4 regions of the Shewanella sp. YLB-07 genome follow, and region 2 is predicted to be linked to each of the others. Evidence: predicted binding sites of a transcription regulator. Region 2 holds the regulator's gene; each other region holds the start of a gene.
The links. Region 2 encodes MetJ, which represses methionine synthesis genes. Its sites were predicted from a motif close to TAGACGTCTAGACGTCTA; they were not measured.
Positions count from the first base shown of each region.

Region 1: the regulator MetJ is predicted to act here: its motif matches at 1,892-1,909, upstream of metK (methionine adenosyltransferase).
Region 3: the regulator MetJ is predicted to act here: its motif matches at 1,686-1,703, upstream of serA (phosphoglycerate dehydrogenase).
Region 4: the regulator MetJ is predicted to act here: its motif matches at 1,446-1,463, upstream of msrA (peptide-methionine (S)-S-oxide reductase MsrA).

Region 1 is NZ_VOQB01000004.1:332,973-336,178, reverse strand. It holds gene tkt (transketolase) at 1-1,511, opposite strand, end outside; gene metK (methionine adenosyltransferase) at 1,953-3,104, shown strand.
Region 2 is NZ_VOQB01000017.1:81,137-84,342, forward strand. It holds gene FS373_RS27090 (conjugal transfer protein TraF) at 1-68, shown strand, start outside; gene FS373_RS27095 (sulfite exporter TauE/SafE family protein) at 238-975, opposite strand; gene metJ (met regulon transcriptional regulator MetJ) at 1,179-1,493, opposite strand; gene metB (cystathionine gamma-synthase) at 1,728-2,888, shown strand; gene FS373_RS27110 (bifunctional aspartate kinase/homoserine dehydrogenase II) at 2,911-3,206, shown strand, end outside.
Region 3 is NZ_VOQB01000004.1:56,652-59,857, reverse strand. It holds gene FS373_RS09875 (helix-turn-helix transcriptional regulator) at 99-764, opposite strand; gene FS373_RS09870 (DUF2238 domain-containing protein) at 1,027-1,629, opposite strand; gene serA (phosphoglycerate dehydrogenase) at 1,817-3,046, shown strand; gene ygfZ (tRNA-modifying protein YgfZ) at 3,178-3,206, shown strand, end outside.
Region 4 is NZ_VOQB01000006.1:16,247-19,452, reverse strand. It holds gene FS373_RS14305 (thiamine pyrophosphate-dependent dehydrogenase E1 component subunit alpha) at 1-20, opposite strand, end outside; gene astE (succinylglutamate desuccinylase) at 218-1,252, opposite strand; gene msrA (peptide-methionine (S)-S-oxide reductase MsrA) at 1,596-2,075, shown strand; gene pgm (phosphoglucomutase (alpha-D-glucose-1,6-bisphosphate-dependent)) at 2,147-3,206, opposite strand, start outside.

The DNA of each region.
Region 1 (3,206 bases), on a different contig from region 2:
CACGAAACCGCAGTTTCTGCCGCATCACATGGACGCCAAACAGTCATGTTTGGAGTCATACGCAAGTTAGCAAGTTGCTCTACCGGCTGGTGAGTCGGACCGTCTTCACCTTGACCGATAGAGTCGTGAGTATAAACCCAGATATTTTGGATACCCATAAGTGCAGACATACGTACCGCATTACGTGCGTACTCCATAAACATCATGAAAGTTGCACCATAGTTGATGAAACCACCGTGAAGTGATGCACCATTCATGATACCGCTCATACCGAATTCACGTACACCGTAATAGATGTAGTTACCGGCTGGATCGTCTTGAATACCTTTTGAACCAGACCAAAGCGTCAGGTTAGAACCTGCAAGGTCGGCAGAGCCACCTAACATTTCAGGCAAGATAGCAGCGAATGTGCCAATAGAATTTTGTGATGCCTTACGGCTGGCAATGCCTTCAGCCTTGTCTTGACACTCTTGAATGAAAGCTTGTGCTTTCTCTTCAAAATCTGCCGGTAAGTCACCCGTGATCACGCGGCGCTTATATTCTGCGGCAAGTTCAGGGAATGCAGCTTCATAGGCAGCAAACTTGTCATTCCAGCTAGCTTCGTTAGTCGCGCCAGCATCTTTAGCATCCCAACCTGCGTATACATTGTCAGGGATTTCGAAAGGACCGTGATCCCAACCCAAGAATTCACGAGTCGCTGCGATCTCGGCATCACCCAGTGGTGCGCCGTGGCAGTTATGCGTACCTGACTTGTTAGGAGAACCGAAACCGATAACCGTTTTGCAGCAGATCATAGTCGGCTTGTCGGTAACTAACTTAGCAGCTTCGATGGCGGCGCGAATAGCATCGCTATCATGACCGTCAACGCCGGCAATCACATGCCAACCGTAAGCCTCGAAACGCTTTGGCGTATCGTCGGTAAACCAACCTTCGACGTGACCATCGATAGAGATGCCGTTGTCATCCCAAAACATGATGAGCTTGCCAAGACCTAAGGTTCCCGCTAAAGAACAGGCTTCGTGTGAGATGCCTTCCATCAGACAACCGTCACCCAAGAAACAGTAGGTGAAGTGATCGACTATGTCGTGACCAGGTTGGTTGAACTGAGCCGCTAAGGTCTTCTCAGCAATTGCCATACCTACGGCGTTACTGATACCAGCGCCCAGTGGACCTGTGGTCGTTTCAACACCCGGAGTGTAACCATATTCAGGGTGACCCGGTGTCTTAGAGTGCAACTGACGGAACTGTTTAAGCTCTTCGATAGGCAGTGCATAACCTGTCAGATGAAGCAAAGAGTATATAAGCATAGAACCATGGCCGTTTGATAAGACAAAACGGTCACGATCAACCCACTCAGGGTTATTAGGGTTGTGCTTAAGGAAGTCATTCCAAAGCACTTCAGCGATATCAGCCATCCCCATTGGTGCACCTGGGTGACCAGAATTGGCTTTTTGAACGGCATCCATACTTAATGCGCGGATAGCGTTTGCGAGTTCTTTACGAGATGACATGCTCTCTCCTGCTTGGTTTTGAGGTCTAGATCATCGAGCGCCATATCAATCAGCACTTAAATTAGAAATCGATGTTCTACTGCAAATTTTGGAGCCATATTTTCGCCCACATAACAGACGGACGCAAACGATAATTCACCAAATCACAATATTTCCCTGTAAGTCATAGGGGCGAACCGCCATCTTCGAAACATAGGATTCGCCAAACGCCGCTTTTACCTCATTTAAAGCTGAATTAAATTCATCAGCTCTAGTGAAGCTATAACGCTGATAACTAAGAGGTTACAACTCAACAGCAAAATATATTTACATATTGAATGTCACAATATGTACTAATAATTAGTGAACGGGGGTGATCGCCGACTCATTTTGAATTAATATAGACGTCTAGATGTAGATACTTCTACACATTCAAATTGTTCAATGACGAGATTTCCCACCATGGCAAAGCACTTGTTTACTTCTGAGTCTGTATCAGAAGGTCATCCAGATAAAATCGCCGATCAGATTTCTGATGCGGTACTAGACGCAATCCTAGAGCAAGACCCTAAGGCTCGTGTCGCCTGCGAAACTTATGTAAAGACCGGTATGGTCATGGTCGGTGGTGAAGTCACGACTTCTGCTTGGGTCGATATCGAAGAGATCACCCGTAAAACAGTACGTGAAATTGGTTACACACATTCTGATATGGGCTTCGATGCCGACTCTTGCGCTATATTAAATGTCATTGGTAAACAGTCTCCAGACATTAACCAAGGTGTTGACCGTGCCGATCCTAAAGATCAAGGTGCCGGTGACCAAGGCTTGATGTTTGGTTATGCCAACAACGAAACCGACGTACTCATGCCAGCCCCTATTACCTATGCTCACGCTCTGGTAAAACGTCAATCAGAAGTACGTAAGAACAAGACTCTACCTTGGTTACGTCCTGACGCTAAAAGCCAAGTTACTTTCGCTTACGAAGACAACAAGATTGTCGGTATTGACGCAGTTGTTCTTTCGACTCAGCATTGCGACAGCGTGAATCAATCTGATCTGATTGAAGGTGTAATGGAAACCATCATCAAGCCAGTACTACCGGCTAAATGGTTATCTAAAGACACTAAATACTTCATCAACCCAACAGGCCGTTTCGTTATCGGTGGTCCAGTAGGTGATTGCGGTCTGACGGGTCGTAAGATCATCGTCGACACTTACGGCGGCATGGCTCGCCACGGTGGTGGTGCATTCTCGGGTAAAGATCCCTCGAAAGTCGATCGCAGTGCAGCATACGCGGCACGTTATGTGGCTAAAAACATAGTTGCTGCGGGTCTTGCCGATCGCTGTGAACTACAAGTTTCCTACGCTATTGGTGTTGCCGAGCCAACCTCTATCAGCATTGAAACCTTCGGTACCTGCAAGGTATCTGAAGAGCTACTAATAGCCTTGGTACGTGAGCACTTCGACCTACGTCCCTATGGCCTGACTGAGATGCTAGATCTGGCTCGCCCAATCTATCAAGCTACAGCGGCATACGGCCACTTCGGCCGTAATGAGTTCCCTTGGGAACGTACCGATAAAGCCGAGGCATTGAAAACGGCTGCTAAGCTATAAATTGGTTTATCCCGTCTAACGACTGTTAAACCCTAAAAACCGCCAAGTGGCGGTTTTTTTGTGCCTTTAATAGCTCACCTCATCCCCCTCGAAAATTCTCCC
Region 2 (3,206 bases):
ACTTTACCGGCATGGTCGGCAGCGATGATGCCATCGGCGGTGTACTACAAACGTCATATCATTTTTAAATTTAAAGAAGGTTCGAGGACGCGACTACGTCGCTAGGAGTCCGTTCGTAACCTCACTTCGAGAAGTTCGCCAACAAGTTGGCTAGGGGTAAGAGCAACAGCCTTTGACCTGTCTTTTCCTCGAAGGCGCTTCTCAGCCGATCTCGTAGGGCAAAGCCCGTCCTAGTAGCTATCCCAATTCCATTAACGACTTTACTGCCAATAAGCTTGCACAGATTGAACATAAGATGAGTGTTGCCTTACGAGTCTTATCTTTATCAACATGTCCTATCAGTCTTCCCGCCACCACATAACCTAAGATCACCGAAGGTAGAAGCAGCAGCGACAGCCATAGATGCTTAATGCTGAGTAAGCCTGTGATTGCCAAAATAACCAAGGCGATCATTGAGCTGAAGATGAAGAAAGCCGATAGCGCAGCACGAAACTGACGGGCGTCTTTTCCTGCAAGCAGAATGGCCAGTGGGGGACCACCGATAGCGGCGATATTGCCAAATACGCCTGATATCACGCCGGCGCCAAACAGGCTCTTGCGGTTAACGGCTATGTTGAACTTAAGCAAACTTAATATGACCGCCGCGGCAACTATGCCCGATATGGCCAGCCCAAGAACTGGTTGTGGTGCATATATCAATAAGCCCGCACCGATAAACCCTCCTGGTATTCGCCCAAGCAACGCATATTGCAGCCCATTAAACTCAAGGGCACCTCGCTCTCTAAATAGGGTCAACAAAGAGATAGAGAAGCCCATGATGATAACCGGGGCTGGTACTAGCTCAGGATCGACGATATACAGCAGGGGAGAGGCGACAATGGCTAAACCGAAACCGATAAGGCTCTGGGTCAAGGCTCCACAGAAGATAATGAGTGAGGCTAGGGCGAGGGTCGTTGGGTCTATCATTGAAAGCACGGCATTTTCTCTCAATTATTAATGTATTGTGGGTGGAGAAGGAGTTGGCGTTATTAATTTTTAACAATAGACTCGAAATTAAGCTGTTAGTTGGTCTCGATTGTTTCTTCAGGGTTATCTTCGGGGTCAATAGTCGTGTAGAAGTAAACAGGGATCGCAATGCGATCCCTGAAACTGACTGGTCAAGCGTTAAGTGGGTCCGATTACTCCACATCTTCCCACTCAATACCCATCTGATCCATCAAGCGCTTCACTTCGGCTGGGATAGTATCAGGCTTATCTTTAGACAAGTCATCGTCGTTAGGTAGAGGCTGACCTGTGTATGCATGCAAGAATGCCTCACAAAGCAATTCACTGTTGGTGGCATGACGCAGGTTATTCACTTGGCGGCGCGTGCGCTCATCGGTAAGAACCTTAAGTACCTTCAAGGGAATAGAAACAGTAATTTTCTTTACTTGTTCATTCTTCTTGCCGTGTTCAGCATATGGGCTGATATAATCGCCATTCCACTCAGTCATTGACTCACCTGTATATTCAAATTTCGGGGCAGATTTTAACCCTTTAAATTGTACAGTCAAATTATTGCCTCTTATTTATGACAATTGCAAATAGATTTCCATATGTTTAGACGTCTAAACGTCTATATTTGGTTGACGCTAGGCTTCCCCTTAGGTACATTTAGACGTCCAGACATCTCTTGCCACATTTTTGTTGGTAAGAAAGGTGTTCAGTAAATAGTTTAGGAGTAGTAGATGACCGAACGTAAGTTAGCCACAATTGCAGTGCGTCAAGGGATTGAGTCCGATACCCAATATGGTGCTGTGGTGCCCCCCATCTATTTGTCGACTAACTACTCCTTCGATGGGCATAAGAATCCCAGAGACTATGACTATAGTCGTTCGGGTAATCCGACTCGCTCTATTCTAGGTGATGCTATCGCCGCTCTGGAAAAAGGTGCCACTGGCGTGGTGACTTGTACAGGTATGGCTGCGATTACATTGGTGACTAGCCTGCTTGGCCCTGATGACCTGCTTGTCGTCCCCCATGACTGTTATGGCGGAAGTTATCGTCTGTTTACTAACTTAGCCAAGAAGGGAGCCTTTAAACTTGCAGTGGTCGATCAGACCGACGGTGCAGCACTCGAAGCCGCCATTGCCCGTAAGCCTAAGATGGTTTGGCTGGAAACACCATCGAATCCTCTACTGCGTGTCGTCGATATAGAAGCAATTTCCAAGGCGAGTAAGTTGGTCGATGCCTTAGTGGTAGTCGATAATACGTTCTTATCGCCAATTTTGCAGCAACCACTGCTTCTCGGTGCCGATATCGTTATTCATTCGACCACTAAGTACATTAATGGTCATAGCGACGTAGTCGGTGGTGCCGTCGTCGCTAAAGATGCCGAGCTAGGTGAGTTATTACATTGGTGGTCTAATACCTTAGGTCTAACAGGATCAGCCTTCGATAGTTACCTGACCCTACGCGGCATTCGCACCTTAGCGGTACGCATTCGTGAACATCAGGCTAATGCTCAGCGGGTGTTAGCGGTATTAACTGCCAGCGAGGCGGTCGATAAGGTGTATTATCCGGGCCTGAGTGATCACCCTGGTCATAAGATCGCGGCGAAGCAACAGAAAGGCTTCGGTGCCATGCTCAGTTTCGAGCTGAAGGGTGGAGAAAAGGAGCTGGTTGCTTTTCTTGACAAACTTTCTGTGTTTTCTCTTGCAGAAAGTTTAGGTGGGGTAGAGAGTTTAGTCGCAGTTCCTGCGACAATGACCCACAGAGCTATGGAGCCAGAGGCTCGAGCAGAAGCTGGGGTAAAAGAGACCCTAATCCGTCTTTCAGTGGGTATCGAAGATGCCGATGATTTAGTTGCCGATATTGAAGCTGGACTCGCAGCAGCGGCGAGTTGTTAATCTCGGTAGATAGGAGTTAAAGATGGCGCGTTGTCATTTGCACAAATTTGGTGGTTCTAGCTTAGCGGATGCAGATTGCTACCGCCGTGTTGCTCATATCCTTCTCACTCACGGCAACAGCGACGATCTCGTCGTGGTATCGGCCGCAGGTAAGAGCACCAACTTTCTTTATAAACTGCTGGAACTCAAAGACACAGGTCAGCTATGGCAGGAAGAGCTGCAGGTGTTGATCAGCTTTCAACAGAATCTAATTGAGCAGCTACTTTCTAACGAGCAGGCCAGAAGCCTGAGAGAACGCTTGTCTATCGACAAGTATCA
Region 3 (3,206 bases), on a different contig from region 2:
CGTTTTAGCCTTTTCCGTTAATGACTATATACTCAAAATATCTCTCAGTAACAAGCTGTCATTAGCAGAGCCTCAATTATCAGTAGCTCGTTAACCTGTTAAGAACAGAGTTCGAAGTGACTCTGATAGGTCTGCGCCCATCTGAGTAACTCCACACGATTACGAGATTGCGTCTTCCTGAAAATAGAGGAGATATGTGCCTTCACCGTGTGTTCGCTGATGCATAGTCGATGAGCGATCTCTTTATTTCTAGCGCCACTGGATACGAGCTGAATAATGGTACGCTCTCTTTTCGTCAACATCTGCAGCATAGCCACGGTATCTTGTGAATAATCCTTGGTGCTGTCCAAACGGCTCACCAGTTGACGGAACATCTTACTGATAAGCGTCCTGTCATACCAAAGCTCATCGGCCACCATCTTTCTTAAACCTGTTAACAATAGGTCCATACGTTGGTCCGCATAAAGCAACCCACGAATTCCCAGTAACAAGGCAGATTCGGGCTCAAGTTTCTCGCGGTTAACCTGATAGAGTGCAACGGGTACATGGGGCACCAGACGAGATGCCAATAACGGTATCCCCTTACTATCTAAGGCGGCTCCCTCCTGCTCGATCAGATAGAAACAGTTATTGTCTCTCTCAGGCTCAAGTTCAGATACCTGCTTCACTATGCGTGTTTTTAAACCAATAGATTCGGCCAGAATAGCCAAGTGGCATGGTGCAGCCACTTGATGCAAGAACACCAATTCATCAATCTTACTCATTCACTTTTCTCCCTGAAAAGTTTACTTGTTCTCTGTAAGGGGGGTGGTCAATCTTCCCTATCAACCAGAATGATTACTATTTTGAATAGTTTTAGTAGATTTGAATAGTTTTAATTGTAATACCATAGTAAAAAAGTATTAATCAAATGTAAATGCGATGATAAATCGGTTTTTATCAGTTTTAGCTATTAAAACCTCATACAGCTAGACCTTTAAAGCATAAAAACCAGTAGACTTTATACAAGATAAAATAATTCACTAGTTAGCCATTAAATTTAGCCAGCTGTACATCATGAAACTTAACAAGTGTAACCAGGCAAATTATCGCCCCCACCAACGCCATGCCCATATCCGATTGGGTATCCCAAATGTAACCTTGGGTCCCTAAAAATGCTTCGGCATCCTCCCCCGTAAGCAGAGCAACCCACCACTCAATCAACTCATAGAAAGCTGAAAATGCTAGAGCGAAGCACAATGACAAGAAATTACACCAAGCGCCACGTTTCACCACATCTAATCGAATGAAGATTTCACGGACTACTAAGGTAGGCACGAACCCCTGAGCAAGATGCCCCAGCTTGTCGTAATTGTTTCTGTCTGAGCCCGTAATTTCGGCGATCCAGTCAAAAAGAGGCACCTCAGCATAGGTGTAGTGGCCCCCAACCATAAGTATGACGCAGTGAACCAATATAAAAACATAAGCCAAAGGCGTCAGTGGAAAGCGCTCTCGAGTCAGAAATAAAACTGGCAAGACGACGAGAGCAGGTAGTACTTCAAGAAACCAGGTGAACAGGTCTTTAGGCTCGATAGCCGACCAAACCAGTACCGACAGAAAAATCACTAACCAAATAAGCTGTTTATTCAAAATAGGAACCTCATATACGGATAAACTCTATTGTTTTGATATAAGAATAATAACTTTAGCCATCTAGCCCTCCACAGTGCATAAAAAAAATGCTACTTTGGTCGGACAAGTATCAATAGAATACTAATAATACAAAAAATCAACTTAAGTTAACAAAATACCAATAACCGAAGAAGGTACCCAAATCATGGCGAAACATTCGCTGGACAAGGATAAGATCAAGATCCTGCTGTTGGAAGGCGTCCACCAATCTGCGGTTGATGTATTTAAGCGAGCAGGCTACAGCAATATCGAATACCACAAAGCATCTCTCGGGGAAGAGGCCTTAGCCACAGCGATCAAAGATGCTCATTTTGTCGGCCTTCGCTCCCGCACCCAGATCACCGAAGCAGTGTTAAGCCAAGCCGAGAAACTTGTCGGTATTGGGTGTTTCTGTATCGGGACTAACCAAGTTAACCTAAGTTTTGCTGAAAAACTGGGTGTACCGGTTTTCAATGCGCCGTTTTCAAATACTCGAAGTGTTGCCGAGTTAGTGCTGGGTGAAATAATTATGTTATTTCGTGGTATTCCACAGCGTAATGCCATGGCGCACAGAGGCGGATGGCTTAAGAGTGCCGTAGGCAGTTTCGAAGCCCGCGGTAAGACCTTAGGTGTTATCGGCTATGGTCATATTGGTACTCAACTCGGTATCTTGGCCGAGACGCTCGGCATGCGCGTAATCTTCTTCGATATTGAAGATAAGTTGCCACTGGGTAATGCCCAGCAAATTCATTCGATGCAAGAATTAATGTCTCTCGCTGATGTTGTCAGCCTGCACGTACCTGAGACACCGCAGACCAAAGAGATGATCGGTGAAGCCGAGATTGCCAACATGAAGCAAGGCAGCATCTTAATCAACGCCTCTCGCGGCACTGTTGTCGACATAGACGCTCTCGCTTCGGCCATCCGCAGTGAAAAACTCGCTGGCGCCGCTATCGATGTGTTTCCGGTTGAACCTAAGTCTAACAATGACGAGTTCTTCAGCCCGCTACGCGGTCTGGATAACGTCATCCTGACACCTCATGTGGGGGGCAGCACTCAGGAAGCCCAGGAAAATATCGGTATAGAAGTGGCTGGCAAGCTGGCGAAGTACTCAGATAATGGCTCGACCATGACTGCAGTCAATTTCCCGGAAGTTTCTTTGGCTCAGCATAAAGACGCGTCTCGATTACTGCATATTCACCACAACCGTCCCGGTATACTGATCAAGATTAACCAAGCATTTGCAGAGAAAGGCATCAACATCGCTGCCCAGTATCTTCAAACTACTGCGGAGATTGGTTATGTAGTAATGGAGGTCGATTCGGATCAAGCCGAAGAAGCTTTGGAACAAATGAAAACCATCGAAGGCACTATCAGAACTCGCTTACTGCACTAAATACCAGTCTGTGACTAAAAATTAATAACCCGCATAATTTTACTAATTATGCGGGTTATTTCATTTCAAGCATTTGCAGATTCGAGTTACAATCAGCTCTTTCCAGCCCGTTTATTTCCTAGGATCATGATATGACGCTTTCCGTTTCTCAGCCCAGTTG
Region 4 (3,206 bases), on a different contig from region 2:
TCGCTTGTTGCGTTGCTCATACTATATCTCTTATCAGCTGAGTGCTTTGTTATAAGTTGACCCGCTCTTGTCGATCGGATCAGCAATTCTTGTAATACGCGGGAAAGACATTACGTTAACGTAAACGTGCAATCAACCGTTCTCAAGGCCTAACTAACAACTAACGGTCACTCGCGGCGTATGTTTAGCTTTACATGCAATTGAGATTTAGCCAGCACTAAGCAATGTTATCTATGCTGGCAGGCTTTAGGCATAAAACGGTTCTCTGGCCGACGGGTACCTTGGCATTAGGAAACACGATGGCTTCAACCTCATGCTCAACCTTGATATCCATACCACCTTCTTTGGCTAAGATGTAACCCTTAGGGAATGCAGTAAAATTTTCGACATCGTTGGCAAAGGTAAATTCAAAATCATCGAAACCTTTATTGATCGCGCGGCAGACCTGATACAGGTTAACCTTGTTCACATCGAATTCATCAAGTGCTAAGTCCTGATTGGTGATCAAGCGATTCAACATCTCTCTTAAAGCGATAAAGCGCGTCATGTCATTCTGGCCGAAGGGCAAGACTTTACCTAACTCAATGGTGAATGCATCGGCTTGGTAATTCTTTGAAGAGTAATAGCTGAATGTTGTGGTCGGTTCATGATGGAATAAGACAGTATTGATACCACAAGCCTCGAGATACATGATCTGCTCGGCGCTATACTTGCGACCGGGGCGATAGGGATAAATAGCGAACTTTTCATGTTTTGAGCCACGAATGGCCGTATGCAGATCGTAATGAATTCTTTGATCTGTTGCACTAGACGCCGAAAAGAACTTATCGACGTAAAACTCGAGTTTTTTTGCTCGAATACGCTCAGGATTAATCAGCCCCTCACCCGCAGAGTGTGCACCGTTGAATAAACGATTTAAGTTTTCTTCGATAAAGCGGGTGCCATTGATGATTGCTGGCGGATTACCAAACAAAAACAAGACTCTTTGCTTGGTAATGATCTTTTCCTGCAGCAGGTCCTTTATCAGGTCATTGCAGAGCTCGATGGGGGCTGTTTCGTTACCGTGTACCGCACAAGAGAGGACAATATCTTTTCCTTCTGCATGCTTTGGCTCAAATACAATGACTCCGGTATCCCACACTGTTACTTGAGTGTGTTCGCCTATGGAAAATGTACCGCTTTCATCTATATGATGTGGGTTATCTAACGTAAATGTTAAAAAGTCTTGTGACTCTATTAGCGCCTCTAGCACAAAATTCTCCTTAATTGTTCTCACCAATAAATTGCGGCTCAAGATGGCGCAATTTCATGCAAGATCCTTTAATTTTATGTCGAAAAATCTATTGCTTAGAATAATAACACTTAACCCACACGTCAGCTATTTATCGGGGCATCAAATAATACCTATTTACCTATTGCAAAAGATAACCATTAAGTACAAACTGTAGACTTCTAGCCATCCAGACGTTTGAATGGGTATTTATTAGAGTCAATCGCGCTAAGTGAATTGCGGGTAGTAAATGGTTCAGTATTGCCTCTAGCAATGCAAACCAGAGCAAACGATAGTTAATCTAATACAAATTCAAGAGGTCTATATGGCAGTAGCGACATTTGGTGCGGGGTGTTTTTGGGGTGTGGAGTATTTTTTCAACCAGATTGCAGGCGTTAAACTAACAACGTGTGGCTATATGGGTGGCGATAACGCAACGAACACCTATCAAGAAGTTAAAATCGGTCAAACCGGTCACGCCGAAGTCGTCCAGGTGGAATACGATGAAAGCTTAGTCTCTTATCAGGACTTGCTCGAGGTGTTTTGGCAAAATCACAACCCGACCACGCTCAACCGACAAGGGGCTGATGTCGGCTCTCAATATCGCAGCGCCATTTTTTTCCACGACAATGGACAAAAAACGATTGCTGAGCAATCGAAACATGCCCTGATCTTTAGTGGGAAATGGGGAGAGAAACAGATAGTCACACAAATAGCCCCAGTACTCGAATTTAATCGCGCCGAAGAATATCACCAGAACTACCTGAAGAAGAACAATCTCCCCAGCTGCCATATATCTTTCTAATAAAAGTTCCTAGCACTCAAGCGTACAGCCTAGGTACTAGGAACAAGCAAGTAGTCCGTTAACCCCCTATTTTAAATCAGGAGTGCATCGATCATGGCTTGTGCCTCAATGATAACTTGCTCCAGATGGGCTTGGCTAATAAAGCTCTCGCCATATATCTTAAACAGGGCTTCGGTGCCCGATGGACGAGCCGCGAACCAGGCATTCTCTGTGATGACCTTGATGCCACCTATGTCGGCATGATTTCCAGGCGCTTTGGTCAGCACAGTTAATATCGACTCTCCGGCCAACATCTCGGTGCCTAAGGTCTGGGTATTAACATCATTTTTCAGAACCTGGGCAAACTTGGCCTTCTTATCAGCTTGTACCGGACTGTCGACCCTCTTGTAAAAACTCTCTCCGTGTAACGCCACTAATTCCAGATATCTTCGCGCGGGTGTCTTACCCGTTACCGCGAGAATTTCAGCCGCTAGCAGTGCGAGAATAAAACCGTCTTTATCGGTACACCAGGTGCTGCCATCACGTCTCAAGAATGCCGCACCGGCACTCTCCTCTCCCCCGAAGGCAACACTTGCATCGGCGAGACCATCGACGAACCATTTAAAGCCAACCGGCACCTCACACAGTGGCTTATCGTGCTGGGTGCAAACTTTATCGATCATGGCACTTGAGACTAAGGTTTTACCTATGATCAATGCATCAGACCATTGTGGTCTATGAGTCACCAGATAATCGATGGCCACCGCCAGGAAGTGATTGGGATTCATCAAACCAGAACCGGGACACACGATGCCGTGGCGATCGTAATCAGGGTCATTGCCAACACAGAGGTCGAAATTATCTTGCTGCTTTAACAAGCCAGCCATGGCATAAGGTGAAGAGCAATCCATGCGTATTTTGCCATCTTTATCCAGCGGCATGAAACTGAAACTGGGATCGATACGGGTATTGACCAGCTTTATATCTAAGTCGTAGCGCTTAGCAATCTTAGCCCAATAGTGGATGCCTGAGCCGCCCAATGGATCGACGCCGATGCGTATGCCCGCATCTGAAATGGCCTTCATATCGATAACAGCATCTAAATCATCCACATATGGCGCGATTAGGTCTTCAGCTTTCACTAACGGCGAC